2 regions of the Viridibacillus sp. FSL R5-0888 genome follow, and region 2 is predicted to be linked to the other one. Evidence: a T-box and tRNA genes for the amino acid it is inferred to sense, from the RefSeq annotation. Region 2 holds a T-box; the other holds one or more tRNA genes.
The links. The T-box of region 2 lies ahead of serS (serine--tRNA ligase). A T-box ahead of a tRNA ligase gene usually reads a tRNA of that ligase, here a tRNA-Ser.
Positions count from the first base shown of each region.

Region 1 (11,841 bases), 2.0 Mb from region 2:
CACCGTAATGAAGATTTAGGAACCTTTGATCAATTTGAAACTCTTGATCAACAACGCCGTGATTTAATCGCAAAAACAGAAGTATTGAAAGCTGAGCGCAACCAAGTTTCTGAACAAATTGCTCAAAAGAAACGTAATAAAGAAAATGCGGATGCTGAAATCGCACATATGCGTAAAGTCGGCGATGACATTAAAGCATTGGATACAGAGCTTCGTGAGGTGGAAGGTAAATTCCAAGATATGATGATGCGTTTACCAAATATTCCACATGAAAGTGTACCAGTTGGAGACACGGAAGATGATAATGTGGAAGTAGCTAAATGGGGCGACATTCCTGAGTTTGATTTTGAGGTTAAAGCACACTGGGATCTAGGTACAGATTTGAACATCATCGATTTTGAAAGTGCTGCAAAAACAACAGGTAGCCGTTTCGTATTTTACCGTGGTCTAGGTGCTCGTTTAGAACGTGCTTTAATGAGTTTCATGATGGATTTACATTCTGAAGAACATGGCTATGAAGAGATGTTACCACCTGTAATCGTTAATCGTGATAGTTTAACAGGTACGGGTCAGCTTCCAAAATTTGAAGAAGACGTCTTCAAATTAGCGGATACAGATTACTTCTTAATCCCAACAGCAGAAGTACCGGTAACAAACTTCTTCCGTGATGAAATTTTAGATGCTGATATTTTACCGAAAGGCTTTTCAGCTTATAGTGCTTCTTTCCGTTCTGAAGCGGGATCTGCTGGCCGTGATACGCGTGGTTTAATTCGCCAACACCAATTTAATAAAGTAGAACTTGTGCGTTTCGTAAAACCAGAAGATTCTTATGATGAATTGGAAAAATTAACAGGCCACGCTGAAAAGGTTCTTCAACTTTTAGGTCTACCATATCGTAAATTAAAAATGTGCACATCAGATTTAGGCTTTACTGCTGCGAAAAAATACGATTTAGAAGTATGGATTCCAGCTCAAGGTACTTACCGTGAAATCTCTTCTTGCTCTAACTTTGAAGATTTCCAAGCGCGTCGTGCCAATATCCGTTTCCGTCGTGAAACAGGGGCAAAACCTGAATATGTGCACACATTAAATGGTAGTGGTCTAGCAATTGGGCGTACAGTTGCAGCACTTCTTGAAAACTATCAACAAGCAGATGGTTCTGTAGTTATTCCTGAAGTTTTACGTCCGTATATGGGCGGTAAAGAAGTAATTCAAGCACCAACTAAATAATTTATAAACGAAAAGGCTAATGCTAGGGGGCTCTCCTGCATTAGCCTTTTTTTGTTTTATTTATAATGCTCTCTGCTTCACAGCGAATTTGATAAAATTGCTGAATAGTAGGATGAACTCCAGTCATGTTTAAATTTTGTAATCTGCGTTTTCCTAAACGGTAATCAAACATTGCAAAGGCTTGAATGAGTACATTTTCTGATAGTAATGATTCTTCAATGGATAATTGCATATAGTACATGATTGCTTCATACAAGTAAAAGCTTTCGAAATTTCCTCGTTCCATTAAAGTTTCTTCAGCTAAATCATAGGCATCCTCTAATGCTCGTCTTTCAGGGAATCCTAACATTACATTGAAGTCTCTATTATATGGTATTGGTTTTAGCATATGTTGTTCTTTTAGTTGCGCATACAGTATGTTCCTCGGAACGATAAAACTTAAATCATCTGCATTTAAAATTTTTTGTTTATCTAATGTAAGCCAAACACTTGCTGGGTTATCATGTGCTTTGCGATATGTTGTTGCATAAATCTTCACGCGACCTTGCAACTTTTTACAAAGAAAGCTTTCGTATTTTTTTTTGATTTTGCTAAATTGCATAGGTTATCTCCCTTGAATCTAATAGTGAATACCTTCTGCCTCACAACGGATATGATAAAACTTTCTTTCAAATGAAGACTGTGGTGCAGTCATGTTTTTTAATTTACGTTTCCCTACACGACGATCAAGTAATGAGTATGCACGGATAATTGGGTTTGTTGAAGCTAGTGCATCTACAATTGATAAATGAGGGTATTGAGTAAATGCTTCATATAAATGTAAGCTAGCAATTTTATTTTGTTCAGCTATTTGTAATTCTTTAGAGAGTAGTTCAGAACAATACTTTCCTTGAATTTGTCCGTTAATAAATGCTAAATCATCTACATTAAAAATAGGGTCTTTATTTAGAGTTAACCAAATGTGTGGTATATCATCACGGGATTGATTATGTGTGGCAGATTGAAGTTCGACCTTTCCTTGTAACGACTCGAATAAGAAATTTTCAACGTCTGATTTTAATTTGGAAAATGGTATAACTTTAGAGACAGGAGTTGCTCGTTCAGCTTTTTTCTTACTACGTAAACTATTGAAGAAATCGCTTAATAATTGGCCACATTCAGCTGTTAAAATGCCCTCTGTCACTTCACACTTATGATTGAACCGTGAGTCATTAAGTAAATGATAGAGTGAATCTACACAACCCGCTTTACTGTCTCTAGCTCCATAAACGACGCGTGGCACTCTGGATTGTAAAATCGCTCCTGCGCACATAGGGCAAGGCTCTAAAGTAACATAGAGAGTTGTTTCTTCTAATCGCCAACTACCAATTTTGTTGCAAGCTTGTTGAATTGCCATGAGTTCAGCGTGGGTAACTGCATTCTGTGAAGTTTCGCGTAAATTGTGTGCACTGGCGATGACTTCATCCTTGTAGACAATGATGGCCCCAATTGGTACCTCTCCTAGTGATGCAGCCTTTTTTGCCTCTTCGATGGCCAATTGCATAAAGTATAGATCTTTTTTTAATACGTCCATAGATTCATCGCTCCTTGCAAAATAGTGTAGCACGGTTTAAACCCAATTCGCATATATTACTGGAGAAATAATGCTAGAGGAGGTTGCACTTGATTTATGTAGTGAAGCAAGGCGATAACATATATAATATCGCGAGGGCGCATAATACGACAGTCGCGACGATTGTTGCGCTTAATGAAATTCCAGATCCAGATGTTCTAGTTGTTGGGCAAGCGCTTGTATTACCTGAAACGCCAAATCCAAATCGCCCTACAATCGATACTAACGGTTATGTCGAATGGTATACAGCTGAAATTCCAGAAAGTTTAATAGCTCAGCTGAGAAGACGTGCACCACTATTAACTTATATGATGCCATTTTCATATGAAGTACGACGTGATGGCACTCTTACACCGCTAGATTGGGGAAGTATACCAGAGATAGCGAATGCAAATCAGACGGCAACAGCCATCGTATTAACAAATATAGAAAATAACGCTTTTAGTGATACATTAGCACATACTATTTTAAACGATACTACATTACAAGACTTAATCATTGGAGCAGCTTTAAAAGAGGCCTCTAATAAAGGGGCAAAAGATATTCATTTAGATTTTGAGTATTTGTTAGCTGAGGATAAGGGACGTTACGTTGATTTTTTGAACAGGTTCAGACAAAGAGCTCATGCTCAAGGATTAACGATTTCGGCAGCAGTCCCTCCCAAAACAAGTGCAAATCAGCCAGGAAAGTGGTATCAAGGGCACGACTATAAAGGGATAGGTGAAGCGGTTGATTTTGTTGTCATTATGACATATGAATGGGGATATAGCGGAGGTCCGCCAATGGCGGTATCACCAATTGGTCCAGTACGCCAGGTGTTAGAATATACTATAACCGAAATACCTGCTGATAAAGTAATGATGGGACAAAATTTATATGGATATGATTGGACATTACCATATAAAACAGGAAATCCGCCCGCAAGAGGATTGAGCCCTCAACAGGCTGTTGCTCTGGCAAGAAACCAAAATGCGGCGATTTCGTATGATCCAATAGCTGAAGCGCCATTCTTCCATTATTGGAGTGATGGGGTAGAGCATGTGGTGTGGTTTGAAGATGCACGTTCTATTGAAGCGAAGTTCAATTTGCTGAAGGAATTAAAGTTAAGGGGTATAAGTTATTGGCATATGGGTTTTGCCTTCCCTCAAAACTGGGCACTTTTACAAGAAATGTTCCACGTGAAAAAACGGTAATATTTAAACCTTCAGTTGATACTGGGGGTTTTTTTGCACACATTGATGATATTAAAATTTAGGGTATAAGTTACTTTTTATAAAATCACCTGTACTTAACGAGTCACTTCTGCTTTTCTTATTACTATGATAAAATGATAAGCACTGACTAAAAAAGACGATGAAGGGGGACTTCTGATGCCTGTACCGTTTATCACGGTTGAGGGGCCAATTGGCGTCGGAAAAACGTCACTTTCTAAAATAGTTGCTGAGACTTTTCAGTTTCACTTATTGAAAGAAATCGTGGACGAAAATCCGTTTTTAAATAAATTTTATGAAGACATTGATGAGTGGAGTTTCCAAACAGAGATGTTTTTCTTATGTAATCGCTATAAACAATTAACAGATATAAAGAATCATATACTATCGCATGAGAAAGCTGTAGTTGCAGATTATCACATTTTTAAAAATTTAATCTTTGCTAAAAGAACATTAAAAGAGTCTGAATTTCACAAGTATGAAGAAATATATCGGATATTAACTGCAGACATGCCATGTCCAAATGTAGTGGTTTATCTGCATGCAAGCGTCGATACTTTGATGAAACGAATTGCCATGAGAGGTCGCGAATTTGAAAAAATGATTTCAAGAGACTATATGGAGCAGCTCGTGACGGATTATCATGTATTTATTGAACGATTTGAAAAACAAAATCCAGATATTCCGGTATTACGAATAAATGGCGATGAAATTGATTTTGTGAAAAATCCATCAGATTTACAAAAAATCTTAAGAACTGTTGAAGAAACATTAGAAAAAGGGAGTTTCGAGTCATGAATTTAAGAGAAAAATACGGCATTCCTGCTAATGCAGTTATTACAATCGCGGGAACAGTAGGTGTCGGCAAATCGACAATGACAAAGGCGTTAGCAAATGCATTAAATTTCCGTACGTCATTTGAAAAGGTCGATTCGAATCCATACTTGGACAAGTTCTACGATGATTTCGAAAAATGGAGCTTCCATTTACAAATATATTTCTTAGCAGAACGTTTCAAAGAGCAAAAACGTATTTTTGAATATGGTGGTGGCTTTATTCAAGATCGTTCAATCTATGAGGACACAGGAATTTTTGCTAAAATGCATGAAGAAAAAGGCACGATGAGTAAAATTGATTATGAAACATATAAAAACTTATTCGATGCAATGGTTATGACACCTTATTTTCCACATCCAGATTTGCTAATTTACTTGGAAGGGCCAATTGAAGATATTTTATCGCGTATAGAAGAACGTGGTCGTCCGATGGAACAACAAACACCAAAGGATTATTGGTATGAAATGCACGGACGTTATGAAAACTGGATCGACAGTTTTAATGCATGTCCGGTATTACGTTTAGATATCAACGACTACGATTTGATGAAAAATCCAGATACAGTAGAAGTAATTGTGGAACGTATTAGTCACTTTATGGAGCAGACATCACATTTACGTCGTAAATAATCGGTTAAAAAAGACTGTCATTTCAATGACAGTCTTTTTTATAGCAATAAATAATATGTTTAAAATTACTATAAGAAATGGAGGAATATAATCATATATAGGTGCATTATTTTATATTTTTAAATAAGAGGGGGTGCACTTTATGAGGGTAGCAATTTACTGTGGATCTAAGATGGGGAGGAATTCTATATATGCTGAGAAAGCTATAGAGCTCGGTAAGTTTTTGGCTATACATGGTGTTGGGGTTGTTTATGGAGGATCAATTGTAGGTCTAATGGGTAAAGTGGCAGATGAGGTATTAGCTCATGGAGGAGAAGTAATTGGTGTTATGCCTACTTTTATGCAATGGAAAGAGGTTACACATCAGGGGTTATCAGAATTGGTTTTTGTAGATACTATGTATGAGCGTAAGGCTAAAATGGGGGAGTTAGCAGATGCCTTTATCGCATTGCCAGGTGGCGCGGGGACAATGGATGAGTTTTTTGATGTACTAACACTTTCTCAAGTAGGCCAGCATTCGAAAGCTGTATGCTTATATAACATCAATTCTTATTATGATTTTCTTCAAGCACATTTACAACATACTGTGGATGAAGGCTTCATGTTAAAAAGTCAGCAGAGGAAAATCGGTGTTGTAAGTTCGCCTGAAGAGCTCTTACTATTTATTAATCAATTTGATAAATAAAAAAAGAAACAAACATAAATGTTTGTTTCTAAAATTTCTGACTATATGTATTAGAGAAAAAATTCGTCACTTTAGCAACGAATACAATCTCAATATTATGCGCGTGTTTTTAAAAATAAAATGGAGGAGGAAGAGGGATTCGAACCCCCGCGCGGTATGACCCGCCTGTCGGTTTTCAAGACCGATCCCTTCAGCCAGACTTGGGTATTCCTCCGAAGAAAGTATGTTGTTGTCTTTCTGACAAGTAATACTTTATCATGTATTAAATATCTCGTCAACACTTTTTAATAAAAAAATTAAATTAATATTTAAAAGGTCTATTTTACAGAATTTTTTAAAGTGAAAAGTATTTTAATTAGAAGGTGAAAAATCGCTTGAAATAAGATATTAATCGATCTTAGGACTATTCTTTTGTTAATTGTAATATTTCGTTTCATGCTTTTATATTGATTTTTTTCATTATTCTTCGTATACTAATAGATGCCGTGCTAGGTGGGAAGGTAGCGGTGTCCTATAACTCGCAATCCGCTCTAGCGAGACTGAAGTCCTTTTCTAAGGCTGTCCGTATGTTTGGTCTGCCTTTTGCACGTAGTGTTGACGATTGGGTCCTACGCAATGCGTACCCGCGAACCATGTCAGGTCCGGAAGGAAGCAGCATTAAGCGGCTTATCGCATGTGCCGTAGGGTTGCCTAATCAGAGCTAACGACAAAAGTAACGCTTATGTACGGCTGTCGAAGGAAGGTGCACGGCATTTATCGTGCAAATTTCAAACTCATTCGTCGTTTTCGGCGAATGAGTTTTTTATTTTATCTAAAGGTATCGGCGGCTTTAATCAGCGCTCTTATGGTATAATAAATACATTCAACTAATCGGCAAAAAAGGAGAGGGAAACGTTGACGTATCAAGCTTTTTATCGTGTGTATCGCCCGCAATCATTCAGAGAAATGTCAGGACAGTCGCATGTTAAACGGACCCTCCAAAATGCTCTCCTTGCCAATAAAACTACGCATGCTTATTTATTCTCTGGACCTCGTGGTACAGGGAAAACAAGTACAGCGAAAATATTTGCAAAAGCATTAAATTGTGAGCATGCACCAACTGAAGAACCGTGTAATACATGTGCAACGTGCATTAGTATCACAAATGGGTCACATCCTGATGTCATTGAATTTGATGCTGCATCTAACTCTCGCGTGGAGGAAATGCGTGAGATTATTGAAAAAGTACGTTTTGCACCTGCAAGTGCCCGATTTAAGGTGTATATCATCGATGAAGTCCATATGTTATCTACAAGTGCATTTAATGCTCTACTTAAAACTTTAGAAGAACCGCCTGCGCATGTTGTATTTATATTGGCAACGACGGAGCCGCATAAGCTGCCAGCGACTATTATTTCACGTTGTCAAAGATTCGATTTTAAACGACTTTCTTCTATTGATTTATTGGAACGTATGAAAATCGTTTTAGAAGATATAGAACTACAATATGATGAGCAAGCGTTGAAGGTCATCGCTCAATCTGCTGCCGGAGGTATGCGAGACGCATTGAGTATGTTGGATCAAGTTGTATCTTTCAGTGGAGACAAGTTAACGCTAGAGGATGCTCTATTCGTGACAGGGTCTATAAGTCAGGAAGTCTTCTATGATTTAGCAAAAGCATTAGGAGATAAAGATATTGCACAAGTATTAGCGCTTTTAGAAAAATTAATAAGTGAAGGAAAAGATGCGGTGCGTCTATCAGAAGATCTCATCACATTTTTCCGTGACCTATTACTAATTCAAACAGCCCCTGATTTAGAGGATCTACTTGAGCTTGCCTCGTCAGATGAAAAGTTCAAAACTTTAGCCAACCAATTTACAACGGATACGTTATATGGATATGTTGATATCCTTTCGAAGACGCAACAAGAAATGCGTTTTTCACATCATTCCAAAATTTACTTAGAGACTGCTTTACTGAAAATGGCGCAATTCGCTCCAGGTCAACCCATCACTCAAGCCACTATTCAAGAAAATAGTCCAATGATGACGCAATCTACCGGCGAATCACCTAACGTTGCAGACCTTGAATCGAAAATTGCCTCTTTAGAACAAATTGTTCTGCAACTTCAACAAGGTGGCCAACAGCAACGTAATGCAGCACCTGCTCAACAACGACAACGACCAAAAGTGGATAGTGGTATGAAAATTAATGTTGGTCGTATCCAAGAGGTACTTAAAGTAGCAACGAAAAAAGATTTGCAAATGATAAAATCAGCGTGGTCTGATGTGCTAAATCAACTTCAAAAATCGCAATCAGCACTTTTGGAAGACGCTGAACCTGTGGCAGCATCTTCTAATGCGTTTGTGTTAAAATTAAAGCAGGGAGTTTATTGCACGATAGGTACTAATAATGGTACATTTTCAGCGATGTCTACAATCTTACAACCATTAACAGGTGTGGCCTATGAAATCGTAGTAGTGCCCGAGGATAATTGGCTGAAAATACGTGCAGACTTCATTCGTCAGCATGGTCTGGACAAACAGGTGCATTCATTAGAAGAAACACCTGCAGATAATGTAAACGAAATGACAGAACCTCTTTTTGTAGAGGAGCGAATTCCTTCAGAGGATCCGCTTGTCGCAAAAGCAGAGGAGCTTTTTGGTAAAGGTTTTGTAGAAATACTAGAAGAGTGAATTTTAATTATTTTGAGGAGGAAACTAATATGCGTGGTATGGGAAATATGAATAACATGATGAAACAAATGCAAAAAATGCAAAAGAAAATGATGGAAGCTCAAGAAGAACTAGCTGTTCAGGTATTTGAAGGTGTAGCTGGTGGTGGTATGGTGAAAGTAGTTATATCTGGTGAGAAGAAAGTGACTGACGTAATTCTTGATGAATCAGTAGTAGATCCAGAAGATATCGAAATGTTACAAGATCTAATTATCATTGCTACAAACGAAGCGATTAAAAAAGTAGACGAAACTACAAATGCTACAATGGGACAATTCACGAAAGGTATGAACCTTCCCGGCATGTTCTAGGAGGAATTGATATGCATTATCCTGAACCGATATCAAAATTAATTGATAGTTTTATGAAATTGCCAGGTATCGGGCCGAAAACCGCGGCTCGACTGGCGTTTTTTGTGTTAACAATGAAGGAAGATACTGTCCTATCATTTGCAAAAGCATTAGTTGATGCTAAACGTAACTTAACTTATTGTTCAGTTTGTGGTCATATTACTGATGTGGATCCATGTCATATTTGTCAGGATAAACAGCGTGATGCTTCAACGATCTGTGTTGTTCAAGATCCTAAAGATGTGATAGCCATGGAAAAAATGCGTGACTATCACGGCTTATATCACGTGCTTCATGGTGCAATCTCGCCAATGGACGGTATTGGCCCGGAAGATATTAATGTACCTACATTGTTGAAAAGATTACAAGATGATCAAGTACAGGAATTAATTTTAGCTACAAACCCTACTATAGAAGGTGAAGCTACTGCAATGTACATTTCGCGCCTAGTAAAACCATCGGGTATACGTACAACTCGTATAGCTCACGGTTTACCTGTAGGTGGCGATTTGGAATATGCTGATGAAGTAACTTTATCAAAAGCGTTAGAAGGAAGACGTGAACTGTAAAGTAAGGGGCGAACATGATGTTTTTTCGTAAACAAAAGCTACGTCAAGAATTTGATGAGAAGTTAGTGGTTCTAATGAGAGAAACCAAAGAAGACTGGCAGCAGACGCAAGAGATTGAAGGTTTACTAGATGATTATGATCTAGATACAATCGCGCAGCGTAAAATTGCTGAAAGTAAACACTTCTATCTATTTAAAGAAGCGCGTATTCGAAAAATCTTATTAAGAAAATGAATTAAAAACAGCATCCCAATCATATATTTCACTACTATCATAAAAGGAGTGGGATATATATGATGTGGAAACCGATTGTTGGTTTCGTAGGGGTGTTGTTTTTTTTCTTCCTATTAATGAGAACAAGAAAGCATTGGGGTAAAGCAATTGAGTGGCTATCAATTTTTTGGTTTCGTATAGCATTTTCTTTTGTACTACTGTTCGCACTACACTATTTATTAGGTTTTGCAGGATTGTTTGTTCCTATTAACTTTTTCTCTAGCTTGTTGGTTGCACTATTAGGTATACCAGGAGTAGCCTCTGTATTAGCAATTTCAATCTACTATAACTTTTTTTGAAAAACACTTGCGCACGCTTATAAAGCGTGTTATATTAGTTAAGTTGCTAATTTAAGTAACAGATCAACTAAAAAAACAATCTTAAAAAGTTGTTGACAACGAGAAGTGAAGTTGATATAATATAAAGGTTGCTACTAAAACTAAGCAACTTGTCAGGACGATAACTAAAAAAGAAATTTTTTAAAAGTTATTGACAACGAAATGTTATCCTGATATAATATTAAAAGTCGACTAGACATCGACCGAATACAATGAACCTTGAAAACTGAACATGCAAGACGTTAATCAATAAATGTTTTTGAACATCAACTCTGTTGGTGGATCAAAACAAAAAATAGATATCATCTTCGGATGATACGCTAGCAAAGCTAATGAGCTTTCAAACTACTTTTATGGAGAGTTTGATCCTGGCTCAGGACGAACGCTGGCGGCGTGCCTAATACATGCAAGTCGAGCGAATGATGAAGAAGCTTGCTTCTTCTGATTTAGCGGCGGACGGGTGAGTAACACGTGGGCAACCTACCTAGTAGATTGGGATAACTCCGGGAAACCGGGGCTAATACCGAATAATCCATTTTGTCACATGGCAAAATGCTGAAAGGCGGTTTCGGCTGTCACTACTAGATGGGCCCGCGGTGCATTAGCTAGTTGGTGGGGTAATGGCCTACCAAGGCAACGATGCATAGCCGACCTGAGAGGGTGATCGGCCACATTGGGACTGAGACACGGCCCAAACTCCTACGGGAGGCAGCAGTAGGGAATCTTCCACAATGGACGAAAGTCTGATGGAGCAACGCCGCGTGAGTGATGAAGGTTTTCGGATCGTAAAACTCTGTTGTAAGGGAAGAACAAGTACGTTAGTAACTGAACGTACCTTGACGGTACCTTATTAGAAAGCCACGGCTAACTACGTGCCAGCAGCCGCGGTAATACGTAGGTGGCAAGCGTTGTCCGGATTTATTGGGCGTAAAGCGCGCGCAGGTGGTTTCTTAAGTCTGATGTGAAAGCCCACGGCTCAACCGTGGAGGGTCATTGGAAACTGGGAGACTTGAGTGCAGAAGAGGAAAGTGGAATTCCAAGTGTAGCGGTGAAATGCGTAGAGATTTGGAGGAACACCAGTGGCGAAGGCGACTTTCTGGTCTGTAACTGACACTGAGGCGCGAAAGCGTGGGGAGCAAACAGGATTAGATACCCTGGTAGTCCACGCCGTAAACGATGAGTGCTAAGTGTTAGGGGGTTTCCGCCCCTTAGTGCTGCAGCTAACGCATTAAGCACTCCGCCTGGGGAGTACGGCCGCAAGGTTGAAACTCAAAGGAATTGACGGGGGCCCGCACAAGCGGTGGAGCATGTGGTTTAATTCGAAGCAACGCGAAGAACCTTACCAGGTCTTGACATCCCAATGACCGCTCTAGAGATAGAGTTTTCCCTTCGG
Region 1 covers NZ_JBBPAU010000001.1:28,797-40,637, forward strand. Annotated here, with positions in the region: gene serS (serine--tRNA ligase) at 1-1,230, shown strand, start outside; gene MKY02_RS00115 (SF0329 family protein) at 1,271-1,831, opposite strand; gene MKY02_RS21970 (SF0329 family protein) at 1,850-2,305, opposite strand; partial or broken gene tadA (tRNA adenosine(34) deaminase TadA) at 2,327-2,803, opposite strand; gene MKY02_RS00125 (glycosyl hydrolase family 18 protein) at 2,893-4,035, shown strand; gene MKY02_RS00130 (deoxynucleoside kinase) at 4,213-4,851, shown strand; gene MKY02_RS00135 (deoxynucleoside kinase) at 4,848-5,519, shown strand; gene MKY02_RS00140 (LOG family protein) at 5,662-6,204, shown strand; tRNA gene MKY02_RS00145 (tRNA-Ser) at 6,326-6,418, opposite strand; RNA gene ffs (signal recognition particle sRNA large type) at 6,688-6,954, shown strand; gene dnaX (DNA polymerase III subunit gamma/tau) at 7,099-8,880, shown strand; gene MKY02_RS00160 (YbaB/EbfC family nucleoid-associated protein) at 8,910-9,230, shown strand; gene recR (recombination mediator RecR) at 9,242-9,838, shown strand; gene MKY02_RS00170 (YaaL family protein) at 9,856-10,071, shown strand; gene MKY02_RS00175 (pro-sigmaK processing inhibitor BofA family protein) at 10,131-10,409, shown strand; rRNA gene MKY02_RS00180 (16S ribosomal RNA) at 10,799-11,841, shown strand, end outside.
Region 1: it has a tRNA-Ser gene. The T-box ahead of serS (serine--tRNA ligase) is inferred to sense a tRNA for this amino acid. The anticodon was not compared.

Region 2 (11,841 bases):
TCTTGTATAAGGTTTGGGGACATGACTACTTTGGTGATGATCGAACGATCAATACACATATTCGTAATTTGCGAGCGAAATTAGGAACCAAATCAAAACTGATTTCAACGATTATTCGAACAGGGTATAAGTTTGAGGAGAGTTTATGAAATACGGTATTGTTTTAAAATTATTTTTATTAACAACAACGCTATGTTTGTTCATTACAGGGACAATTTATATTGGTCAGACCATATTCTTTAAGCAATACTATGAAAATCAGAAAGTAAATGACTTGAAATCAAGTATCAAATCATTTGAGAAACAATACTTAAAAAGTAATGGAAATGTGCAATCCATCCAGCAATTAGAACAAGATTTTTATCGTACTAACAATACATGGATAACCACATTGGATAAAAAAGGAAATATCATATCATCAAATGATTACTATGTAAAAATAAAGATAAATGACGAGAAAAATTCAAATCAATTCGTAACGATTCCACTGTATCATTTATTAAAAGGAGAAGATGTTTTTAAAGATACGCCTACCATTACAATGGGTGAGGAAGTGGATCTTTATACGATTGAAAAAAATAATATAATACTCCCGTTTTATCTATATTCTGTACAGAATGATTCTGATTGGTTAAATCAATTTATTTGGACAAGAATTGATAATGAACTCCAAATGAATAGTAAAGAACTTAAAGAATATAATCTACATGAGAAAATAACAATATCAATTAAATATCAAAATCAATATCATCCTAATTTTCGAATTAATCAATTTAAAGGAATCGTACAGAATGTCCGATTTCCTGAACAAAATGATGTTTCCAGTATCATTTATAGTAATAGCTTTTTTATGGAGCGTATTAGTGATTTCCAAACAGGCTTATTGTTTAATGAACAAAATCAATTCACAACATTCACAACAGATAATTATGATACAAATGGAATAAAATATAAACTGTTCATTGACCCGGTTAAAGATAAAAATGGAAACATTAGTTATATTTTTGCTATGGCTTCCTTACAACCAGTAGATGAAGCTGCACAAATGGTCAACGATTATTTTATCTATATGATAGCTTTTGTGTTACTACTAACTATTTTGGCTTCTTTCTACTATTCAATTAAAATTGCAAGACCATTATTAAAAATCAACAATTCAACTAGAAAAATTGCAGGCTTAGATTTTTCAGAACGAATTGAATATTTCTCTAAAGACGAAATAGGCGATATATCTCAGAACATAAATTTACTATCGGATACACTACATTCGCACATTACTCAGCTACAACAAGACATTGAAAAAGAAAAACAATTAGAGAATACTAGAAAAGAATTTATCTCAGGTGTCTCACATGAATTGAAGACCCCACTAAGTATTATGAAAGGTTGTATTTCGATCCTGAAAGACGGTGTTGCTAGTCATAAGAAGGATTACTACTTTGAAGCGATGGAAAAAGAAGTAGACAAGATGGATCGTTTAATAATCGATATGCTTGAACTAGCAAAATACGAGTCTGGAACGTACAAAATGAAAATGGAATCTTTTTATTTAGACAAAGTAATTGAGCATATTTGTCATCAGTTACATTTAGAAATAGAGAAAACGCAATTAACCATTCATAAAGAATTAACTTCAATAAAAGTTTTAGCAAATCAACATCTTATCGAACAAGTCATTACGAACTATATTACAAATGCAATCCGTTATACACCTTTGAATGAGCATATCTATATTTCGACCATCGTTGAGAATGAGCAGGTAAAAGTATGCGTGGAAAATAAAGGATCACATATTCCAGGTGACCAATTAGAAAAGGTTTGGGAACGATTCTATCGTGGTGATATGTCTAGACGACGATCTGAAGGTAGTACAGGATTAGGTCTAGCCATTTCGAAAAATATATTAGATCTACATGGTTTGCAGTATGGTGTCATGAATACTTCGGATGGGGTACTATTTTACTTTTACTTAAATATGAATCGTTGAAATGTACTGTATTTAAACATCAGGTTACCATCATATCTTTCATTTGAAGTAGATGACTGTTATTAAGTGTGGTATGAAAGAAAAAGGCGTCCTCTTAGCGAACTGACCAAGTTAATGAGACAGGGAACAAATCTCAACTATGGTTTGATTTGTGTTTTATTTGGTTTTACAGGTACTCCTGCTCTTAATTTATATTTGCTGGATAACTTACTCTTGTACCCATAGAAAAACACCTCCAAGTTGTCTTAGGTAATACATACCTGTTTTTCAACTTAAGGTGTTTTTATTTGTCTCAAACTATGGGGTCAGTTCCCAGTCAATAAGAGGAGTCTTTTTTGTTTTACAAAAAATTTTAATATTTGAATTTTCTAATCAGTAAAGCGGTGAAACAGAACATTACCTCCAAGGTGTTTCAGTTTTGTGCTCAATCATTTGTAATACTTTCGGTTCAATCTCTTTTAATCGTTGTTCCATTGTATGAGAGTTTTTAGGAATTTCTCCATTTTCTTCACCTTGAATCTGCAGGATAATCTGTGCTTTCGCAATGACCTCAAACACTTGTTGTGTGGAAACATTTTTAGATGATGCAATTTCAACAACCGATTTTCCAGTTGCTAATTCTTGTTTTAATTCTGCCCCATTCATATTTAATAAAGAAAATAGGTCCTGATTATTTAAAAAGTTATCAGCATAGTAATCAGGCTGACCATCACTTGTAAAAAAAGCCTCATCAGTAAAACTAAATTCAGTTGGTATTTTTTTGCTTTCTTGTACTTTTACTTCTTGTTTTGTTGTTTCATTCGATTGTTTGTTAACTATTTGTTCCGCTTTTACTGCCTCATCTTTCTGAATTTGTGTAGCATAGGCACTTCCAGTTCCTACTAATAATGCTGTTGAAATACTAAGTACAGTGAATAAATTCTTTTTACCCATTTAAATTCCTCATTCCATTGTTTTATTTGCCTTACAAAAACGATTATAGTTGGACAATGTTAAGATGAAGTCAAGACGGTATCAATTGGAAATAAAGTTTTTTGTTTTTGCGTAATTTTAACCAAAAGACTGCGATTAACTTACCATAATGATCTTCGTTTGCAGGCGTTTTTGCTAATGTTAGCGAAATCACAATTTAAGGTAATGGATCACCAATCAATGATATTTTCAAATACCAAATTACATATACTTTCGACGTATAAGTAAAGAAAAATGCCCGACTGTTGGACTACCGTCCTTCAGCCGGGTTTTCTTGTTTTTAAAATCAATTTTTTTGTCCCTACTATATCTTTTTCATCAAAAAATTCAACGTAATGTTTCAATAATAATTATTCTGTAACTTCTTCTACTAACTTGCCCCTTTAGTTGAATAAAAAAAGAGCTGTCGTAACAGCTCTCGATCTTTTACTTCAAATGTTTGTTTCTATCTATTTTCATACGTTTAAAGATAAAAAAAGACCTTAGATATAATGTTTTTTCTAACTTGTTTGTTCAACTAAAGCGCCCGATTGCGGAATAGTGGAAATTGCGAAAGAGCTGCAAAATGTCATTTCTAAATTTTTTCTAATGCACCCCATCCTTTATTATAGTAACATCTTTTTTAGTCCCGCTAAATTTCCTTTAAGAAATAAAGCATTTTTTCAATTCCACGACGTTTACACCACCCGATACTATTAAAAGCACCTGTAAATCGATAAAAAGGCAATACAATTACCTGTTAAAGGATATCTAAAATAGCTTTTACCCGTTATTTATTTTGGTGCAATTATTTCTTTACCACCCATGTATGGTCTTAAAACTTCAGGAATTACTACGCTTCCATCAGCTTGTTGATAGTTTTCTAGGATAGCGGCAACTGTACGACCAATGGCAAGACCTGAACCGTTTAATGTATGAACATATTCTGGTTTTGCATTTGGCTCACGACGGAAGCGGATATTCGCTCGTCGTGCTTGGAAATCCTCAAAGTTAGAGCAAGAAGAAATTTCACGGTACATGTTTTGTGCAGGAATCCAAACTTCTAAATCATATTTCTTCGCTGAAGTAAAACCTAAATCAGCTGTACACATTTTTAGCTTACGATATGGTAAGCCTAGTAATTGCAATACTTTTTCCGCATGATTTGTTAATAGCTCTAATTGTTCGTATGATTCCTCTGGTTTTACAAAGCGAACTAGTTCTACTTTGTTGAACTGATGTTGACGGATTAAACCACGTGTATCACGACCTGCAGATCCCGCTTCTGAACGGATGCACGCACTATAGGCAGCAAAACCTTGTGGTAAATCCTCAGCCAGTAAAATTTCATCACGATAGAAGTTTGTTACAGGTACCTCTGCCGTTGGAATCATGAAATAATCTGTTTCCTCTAATTTAAATACATCTTCTTCAAATTTAGGAAGATTTCCAGTACCCGTCAAGCTATCACGATTAACAATGACAGGTGGTAGCATTTCCTCATAACCATGCTCCTCTGCATGTAAATCCATCATAAATGTCATTAATGCACGTTCTAAACGAGCTCCAAGCCCGCGGTAGAATAAGAAACGGCTACCTGTTACTTTTGTACCTCGTTCAAAGTCAACAATCTTCAAATCTGTAGAAAGATCCCAGTGTGCTTTAATGTCAAAATCAAATGTTGGAATTTCACCCCAAGTATATTCTTCTACATTGTCGTCTTCTGTTGTCCCTACTGGTACAGATTCGTGTGGAATGTTTGGCAAGCGCATCATCATATCTTTAAAGCGCTCTTCAACATCATTTAGTTGAACATCTAGCTCTTTAATTTCATCGCCTACATGACGCATACGAGCAATAACTTCATCTGCATTTTCCTTGTTGCGTTTCATAATTGAAATTTGTTCAGATACTTTATTTCGTTCTGCTTTTAATTCTTCTGTTTTAGCAATTAACTCACGACGCTTTGCATCTAAATCCTCAAAGTCATCTAAGTTGCCTAAATCTTCATTACGTGTTAATAGCATTTCTTTAATTTCCGCGAAATTATCGCGTACGCGTTTAATATCTAACATAGTCATACCTCCAGTAGTTTAATGTCATTGCATCCGTTAAGTCTTGGTGTAATTGCGTTGCAAGCTAAACTCGAATAGCTCCGCTTAGAATCAAAATAAACACAAAAAAGCCCCCATCCCTAAAAAGGGACGAGAGCTACCCGCGTTGCCACCCTAATTGATTAGGCATATACCTAATCCACTTATTTCATAACGGCATTTCAGCCGGCTACAGCCTACTTACATTACTTCGACTGTGCAACTCCAGGACGGATTCACAAGTGCTTCTATCAGCTTCCACCAACCGCTGACTCTCTAAAAAAAACGTGCTTGCTACTACTTCCCATCATCGTGTTCAGTTATTTAAATTTTAACCATACTGTACTATATGAAAACAGATTTTGCAAGTCATACCATAAGATACAAAATATTCTAGAATTCTTGAATCACCGGTTAATTCCGGATGAAATGCACAACCCAATAAATGACCATTTCGCGCTAAGATAATTTTCCCCTCATATTCAGCGAATTTCAACATTTTTACCGACTGCTTTAATATGAGGAGCCCGAAGTCTTCAATGGAAAGGTCAGAATAAAACAATTGAATGTTTTCAATATAGTTATAATTCATCTAGAATACCCCTTTTAGTCACTTTCTATTGTTTAGTTTAAGGACAACACTTCACAATCTTTATAGTGATATTAACATAAATATCCAATAAAAAAACATCTCACCTCTAAGAAATCTATAGAGGTGAGATGTTTTTAATCAAACTTTATTATAAATAATCAATCTTTTTTTCAAAGCTACACTTTACGTATTTTGTATAAGTACTTATTTGAATTTAGCTTTGTACTGCAAATAAGAAATCTCTCCTATAATTAACAAAAAAGATCGACTCCTTTAAGGAGTCGATCTTTCACTTTAAATGTTCGTTTGTTTTTATAACTCGTTTATTGAACTAAAGCACACCCTTTTCTCCTACAATCATCAGGAAACTGTTCTCTGATGATTGCTCATTGAGGACTAGTCTTTGGAGTAATTTATTTATTCTTCATTTGTTGCGATTACTCGTGGTTCCGTCGCACTATTTGATGCATCAGTAACTCTAACTGCATTTCGTTCTTTGCCTTTATTTGTTGCGATTACTCGTGGTTCCGTCGCACTATTTGATGCATCAGTAACTCTAACTGCATTTCGTTCTTTGCCTTTATTTGTTGTGATTACACGTGGTTCTGTCGTACTATTTGGTGTATCAGTAACACTAACTGCATTTCGTTCTTTGCCTTTATTTGTTGTGATTACACGTGATTCCGTCGTGCTATTTGATGTATCAGTAACACTAACTGGATTTCGTTCTTTGCCTTCTTTCAACGTTGGTGACTCTTGGCCAGTTGCCGCAAGACGGTCATCCTCTAATGACTAATGTACATGCGAATGCTGTTTCTAAAACCGACTTTTTCTTTAAGGTCATAATGGACACTATCCTTTCTTCAATCCCGTTTTTACTAAAATGATTACAAAGCGACGTAACCGTATAGGTTTCATCTGCCATATTGATGAGAGATAGTGCATATGCTGACTTTGCCTTATCTCCAAATTGTCTAATAACCCTTTCGTCGCAAGAGAATTCAATGTCTCTGTTTACTAAAAAATACATAAGCCAAACTAATGGAAAATACAAAGTAATAAACTGATAATAGTTAAGCCTGAGTTAACACAAACTGTGAAATAAAAAAAGTTACCTTTTAGCAACTTAGGAGTGAAATCCATTAATTATATTTAGTAAGCCAATCAATTAATTGATCATAGTTACTTGAGAACATTGCGTTGTCTTTTGTATTAGACTGTTCAAGGTGAGTTAATATATCCCCTTCTTCTAATAAAAAAGCGACTGCGATAGTGTTCTCTAAAATATTATTAGCGAACAATTTGTCTTTCCACAATTTTTGTACAGAAAAATGTTCTGGAGTATAACCTTTACGATTAATTAACAACTTATACTTTTTTCCTTGTCTAATAAATGAATAGCACGTTTTTTCAAATGAATTAAACCATGCGTTTACATCTGCAAGGGTTATGTAACCTGTCAAATTAGTAATAATAATATCTTCAGAAATGGATGTACTTATATTTTTAACATTCAATTAAAAAACAACTCCTTTTTATTAGTATAAACCAAATTATGGAAGTTTGTAGAAATTTTAATTTTGCACAGTTCGAAGACCCTACGCTTGTTGAACTAAACTGCCCCTTTAGTAAATAAGAAAAAAGAGCCTCGTATTGATAGCTCAACGACCTTCTACTAAATCCCCGTTAGTAAAAAATTAATTGATATCTCCTGTAGCTTTAGAAAAAAGATTGATCAAAAAGTTTCCTTCAACCTTTATTTAACAGCAAATGCAAAAACTCCATTTTGAAAAAGGATTGTTCAAAATGGAGTTAATTTTTCTAACTAAGTATGAGATTTTTAAAAAATATTTTGATCATTTTCTACTAATGTTACTAAACAGTGGTGCCCTTTTGTTGAGTTCAGATTCATTCGATACAATCCTTTTACATCTAACTCTTCTGCTTTTTCGTCTATCGCATGTTGTTTCATTCCGTACTCTAATTTCCATTCTGCTTCATTTTCTTGCATATGGATTTTCACTACTTTCGTGGAAATCCGTGTCTATTTACACTCCACGCTATAATCAAAACAACAAGCAGCAACATCAACAGCACTCCTGGAAATGACTGTACACCAACAATCTCTAGCAAAGCACCACCAGCAACTGCTAAATTCCATTCAGTGGTATTAATAGGCATTACGACATCAACACCTTCTTCACCGCTTGCATAAGCAAGTGCAGTTTGCAACAGGGTGGCTGCACCTCCGAAAGTAAGTCCCAATAAAGCCACTGCCGAATAAACGATGGATACCGATGTGGCTTCCACCCATAGTACTGCGGCTACCAGCTCAAAACCGAGCAGACTAATCAATACAAGTAGTCGCATTGCCTGTTCATTCTACAACAGTACCATCTTAATAGTATTGATAAGCATCCCAATGCAGCGCTTAAAATTGGTTTATCCGGAGGCGAATTGTTAAATTCCTTATTAGCGGTTATTCAATTGTTTTGTGGCGGTCTTTCTTGAACAATTTTGATAATCCTTCGTAGACAACCGGTACGATAAATAACGTTAAAATTGTTGATGTAATTAAACCACCGACAACAGTAATTCCTAAGCCTTGCGAGATAATTGAGCCACCTGAGCTGCTGCTTAGAGCTAATGGTAATAGCGCGAATACGGTTGCAATCGCCGTCATTAAAATAGGACGTAAGCGCGTTTCAGCGGCATCGATTAACGAATCACGCATCGTTTCGCCGGCAAGTTCGTTATGAATAACGCGGTCGACGAACACGATGGCATTCGTGACAACGATCCCAACGAGCATTAAAATACCGAGCATAGACGATACAGTGAATGATTCGCCAGCAATAAGTAAGCCAAGAACGGCACCGATTAGTGTAAATGGTAATGAGAAGAGAATCGCAAACGGTGCTAAACCTTCTCGGAATGTGACAACTAAAATGAAATACACAAGGAAAATGGCCGCAATAATCGCTAAGCCTAATTGTGTGAATGTTTCTTGGATATCTGCAGATGTACCGCCTTGTTCAAGGGTTACACCTTTGGTAAAGTCGATATCGTTGACTTCTTTTTTAATACGAGTTGAAATCGCAGAGACGTCATCACCCTTAATGCCGGCAGTAACTGTTGCGTATTCTTTATTATCCTGACGGCTAATTGATGATGGTGTTGTTGATTTGTCGATTGATACTAAATCAGACAGTTTCTCCGTACCCTGCTGCGTCGTAATATCTTGTTTTAAGAAGGCTTTCATCGTTTCAAACGTTTTGCTGTCGTCTTGTGCAACGATAACATTTAACGTATTGTCGCCATCTTCAAGCGTTGTGACGATCGTATCACCTGTCGCTTGCATTAACATTGGTGATAATTGGTTAGCTGTTAAGCCATATTGTTTTAGTGCTTTTTCTTTCAAGTTAAATGTATATTGTGGATAGGAATCAGATACGCTTGACTTTGCATCTTTTAATCCTTTGTCGTCATTTAAAACGTCTTCGATTTGAAGGGCAGCTTTTTCGACTTTTGCACGATCTGTACTACTAATCGTGTAGCTCACTTCGTTTGAAGAACCGGTCATCGACATGTCTTGTTGCTTCCAAGTCCCTTTATGACCGAATGATTTTAAATGATCGAACAGTTTTTGTTGTTTGGCATCTAAGTTTTTCATATCTTCATTGAAAATGATGTATAGCATCGAGCCAGAGCCTGCCATCATTGACATCGCATCTGGTGAAGCAGAGCTTGATGTGATTGATGATTGTACGAGTGTGACGTCGCCTTGTTTTGCGATGTATTTTTCCGCTTCTTTCACGGATTTATTTACTTCGTCATCTAATTCTCCAGTCGCTGGTGTGTACGTCGTAATCATCGTCATTTGTTGATCGCTACCAAAGAAGCTAAAGCCCACTTTCGGTAATAGCGCGACAGAGCCGATTAAAATAACGAGCGCAATGACTAATGTAATAATTTTGTGATTTAATGCGGCATTTAACATTTTACCGTATCGAATGGCCATACGACTATGTTTTTCTTTACTGCCGACTTTTTGTTCTGGTGTAGCTAAAATTTCTTTTTTGAACATTGTGTGCGCCATAATTGGTACGACTGTAATGGCCACGATTAACGATATGCCAAGAGCAATAGCCATCGTTATTGCAAATGGACCGAATAATTCAGCGACCATACCATCGATAAAGATGATTGGTGTGAATACCGCGACCGTTACTAATGTAGATGACAGAATCGGTTTGAACATTTCTGTCGTAGCAGACGCGATTAATTGACGACCACGTAACGGCTCGTTTTTATCATACATGCGTCGGTAAATGTTTTCGACAACGACAATCGAGTCATCGATTACACGTCCGATAGCTACAGTTAACGCACCGAGTGTCATCATATTTAACGTCATATCGAGCGATTTAATGATGGCAATCGATGTTAATAATGATAGTGGAATCGAAACGATTGAAATGATTGTTGAGCGGAAGTTACGTAAGAAGATTAGAATGACTAATACGGCGAAAATCGCACCGAAAATTGCTTTTTCAAGCATCGTATTCACAGAATCTTCAATTGGTTGACCTTGGTCGCTCGTAATATCGATATTCATATCGATATTCGCTTTTTCTAAATCTGTTATTTTGTCTTTCACAGCGTTGACAACATCGACCGTATTGGCGTCTTGTGTCGCTGTAAGTTGAATTGAAATTGCATCTTTGCCGTTGACGCGTGAAATAGAGTCGTGGTTTTCGACTTTTTCAAGTGTAGCCACGTCTTTTAATTTCACTGTTTGAACGCCAGCAGAAGCGGCTTGACCAGCGTCAGTATGCGCTTGGCTTTGTGCAGCGCCTGCACTTGAACCAAACACGATATCCATGTCGTTCAACTGTTTAAGCGATGTCGCTTTATCGTTTACGACAATCGATTTTTTCGTGTCATCTAATGTGTAAAGGCCAAGCTGATTTGTAACGTTTTGACCTTGAATTGCTTGGGTGACAGCTGCAGCTGTAGTGCCAAGCGCTGCTAATTTGTCTTCATCATACGTCAATTCAATTTCGTATGCTTCTTGACCTGTTACCGTTAATTGACCAACACCGTCGATTTTCTCAAGTGCGGTTTTCACATCATCTTCAACGAATTGAGTAGCTGTTTTTAAATTGCCATCTTCGCTAGAGACGCTAAGTGCTAAAATAGGCATCATGCTTGAGCTAAATTGCATGATTGTTGGTTCGTCGACACCTTCTGGTAAGTCGACCGATTTGAAGGCTTTTTCAAGCTTAGTTTGGGCCTTATCTAAATCGGTGTCGTAGTCGTAATTGACTGTCAGTGATGCAACGTTTTGAGACGATTTGCTGTTGACGCTATCGACGCCTTTAATAGAGGAAATCGCATCCTCGAGGGGCTTCGATACATCGTCGGCAACTTGCTCAGGGGTGGCATTCGGATAGACCGCTGATACGCTTAATGTCGGTAATGAAATGTTCGGAATGGATTCGTATTTAATCGTCGTTGACGCAAAAATACCCCAGACAATCAGTAAGACCGTCAAAATCCACACTGCTAGTTTGTTACCAATCATAAAATCAATAATGTGCTTCAATGTTTTCATCCTTTTCTTTATAAATTGAAGGGCAAACCCTTCGATAAGGACTATCATAAAAAGCGAATGTTAACTCAATGTTACGTAATCGGAAAATAATAAAAAAAGAAGCAACCGATTGGACTGACCTAAATATTTTAGACAACATAAAAAAGCACTTTGGAGGTGCTTTTGAATGGACAAAAAACGTGTATATTCATATGAATTAAAAATGATGGCAATTGAAAGAAGGTTAGCGGGTGTACCGAAAAAACAAATTCAAGAAGAGTTAGGAATCAAAAATGATACACAAATTGAAACATTCACTGTCTCATTTTAGTGAGTCAGTACCCGATTAGTTGGTCGCTTCATTTTTATGCGGTAAAATAACGGTTACTCGTAAGCCACGTTCATAATTTTCAAGCTGGAATGTACCATGATGTTTTCGCACAATATTTTCGACGATTGATAAGCCAAGGCCATTGCCGGTCGATTTTTGATTTTTGGCCTTATAAAAAGGTTCTTTAACGCGATCTAGTTCGGGTTGCTCAATGCCAGGTCCTTCGTCCTCTAGTTGAATCGTGTAATGTTCACCATCACTGCGCAATGTAAGCCCTAACTTACAATTTTC
Region 2 covers NZ_JBBPAU010000001.1:2,027,803-2,039,643, reverse strand. Annotated here, with positions in the region: gene MKY02_RS10150 (response regulator transcription factor) at 1-149, shown strand, start outside; gene MKY02_RS10145 (sensor histidine kinase) at 146-1,987, shown strand; gene MKY02_RS10140 (hypothetical protein) at 2,384-2,920, opposite strand; gene serS (serine--tRNA ligase) at 3,733-5,013, opposite strand; T-box leader at 5,136-5,351, opposite strand; gene MKY02_RS10130 (hypothetical protein) at 5,363-5,623, opposite strand; gene MKY02_RS10125 (hypothetical protein) at 6,041-6,367, opposite strand; gene MKY02_RS22005 (M56 family metallopeptidase) at 6,402-6,677, opposite strand; gene MKY02_RS10120 (hypothetical protein) at 6,766-7,140, opposite strand; gene MKY02_RS10115 (hypothetical protein) at 7,464-7,634, opposite strand; gene MKY02_RS10110 (hypothetical protein) at 7,646-7,888, opposite strand; gene MKY02_RS10105 (efflux RND transporter permease subunit) at 8,103-11,240, opposite strand; gene MKY02_RS10100 (hypothetical protein) at 11,407-11,550, shown strand; gene MKY02_RS10095 (sensor histidine kinase) at 11,566-11,841, opposite strand, start outside.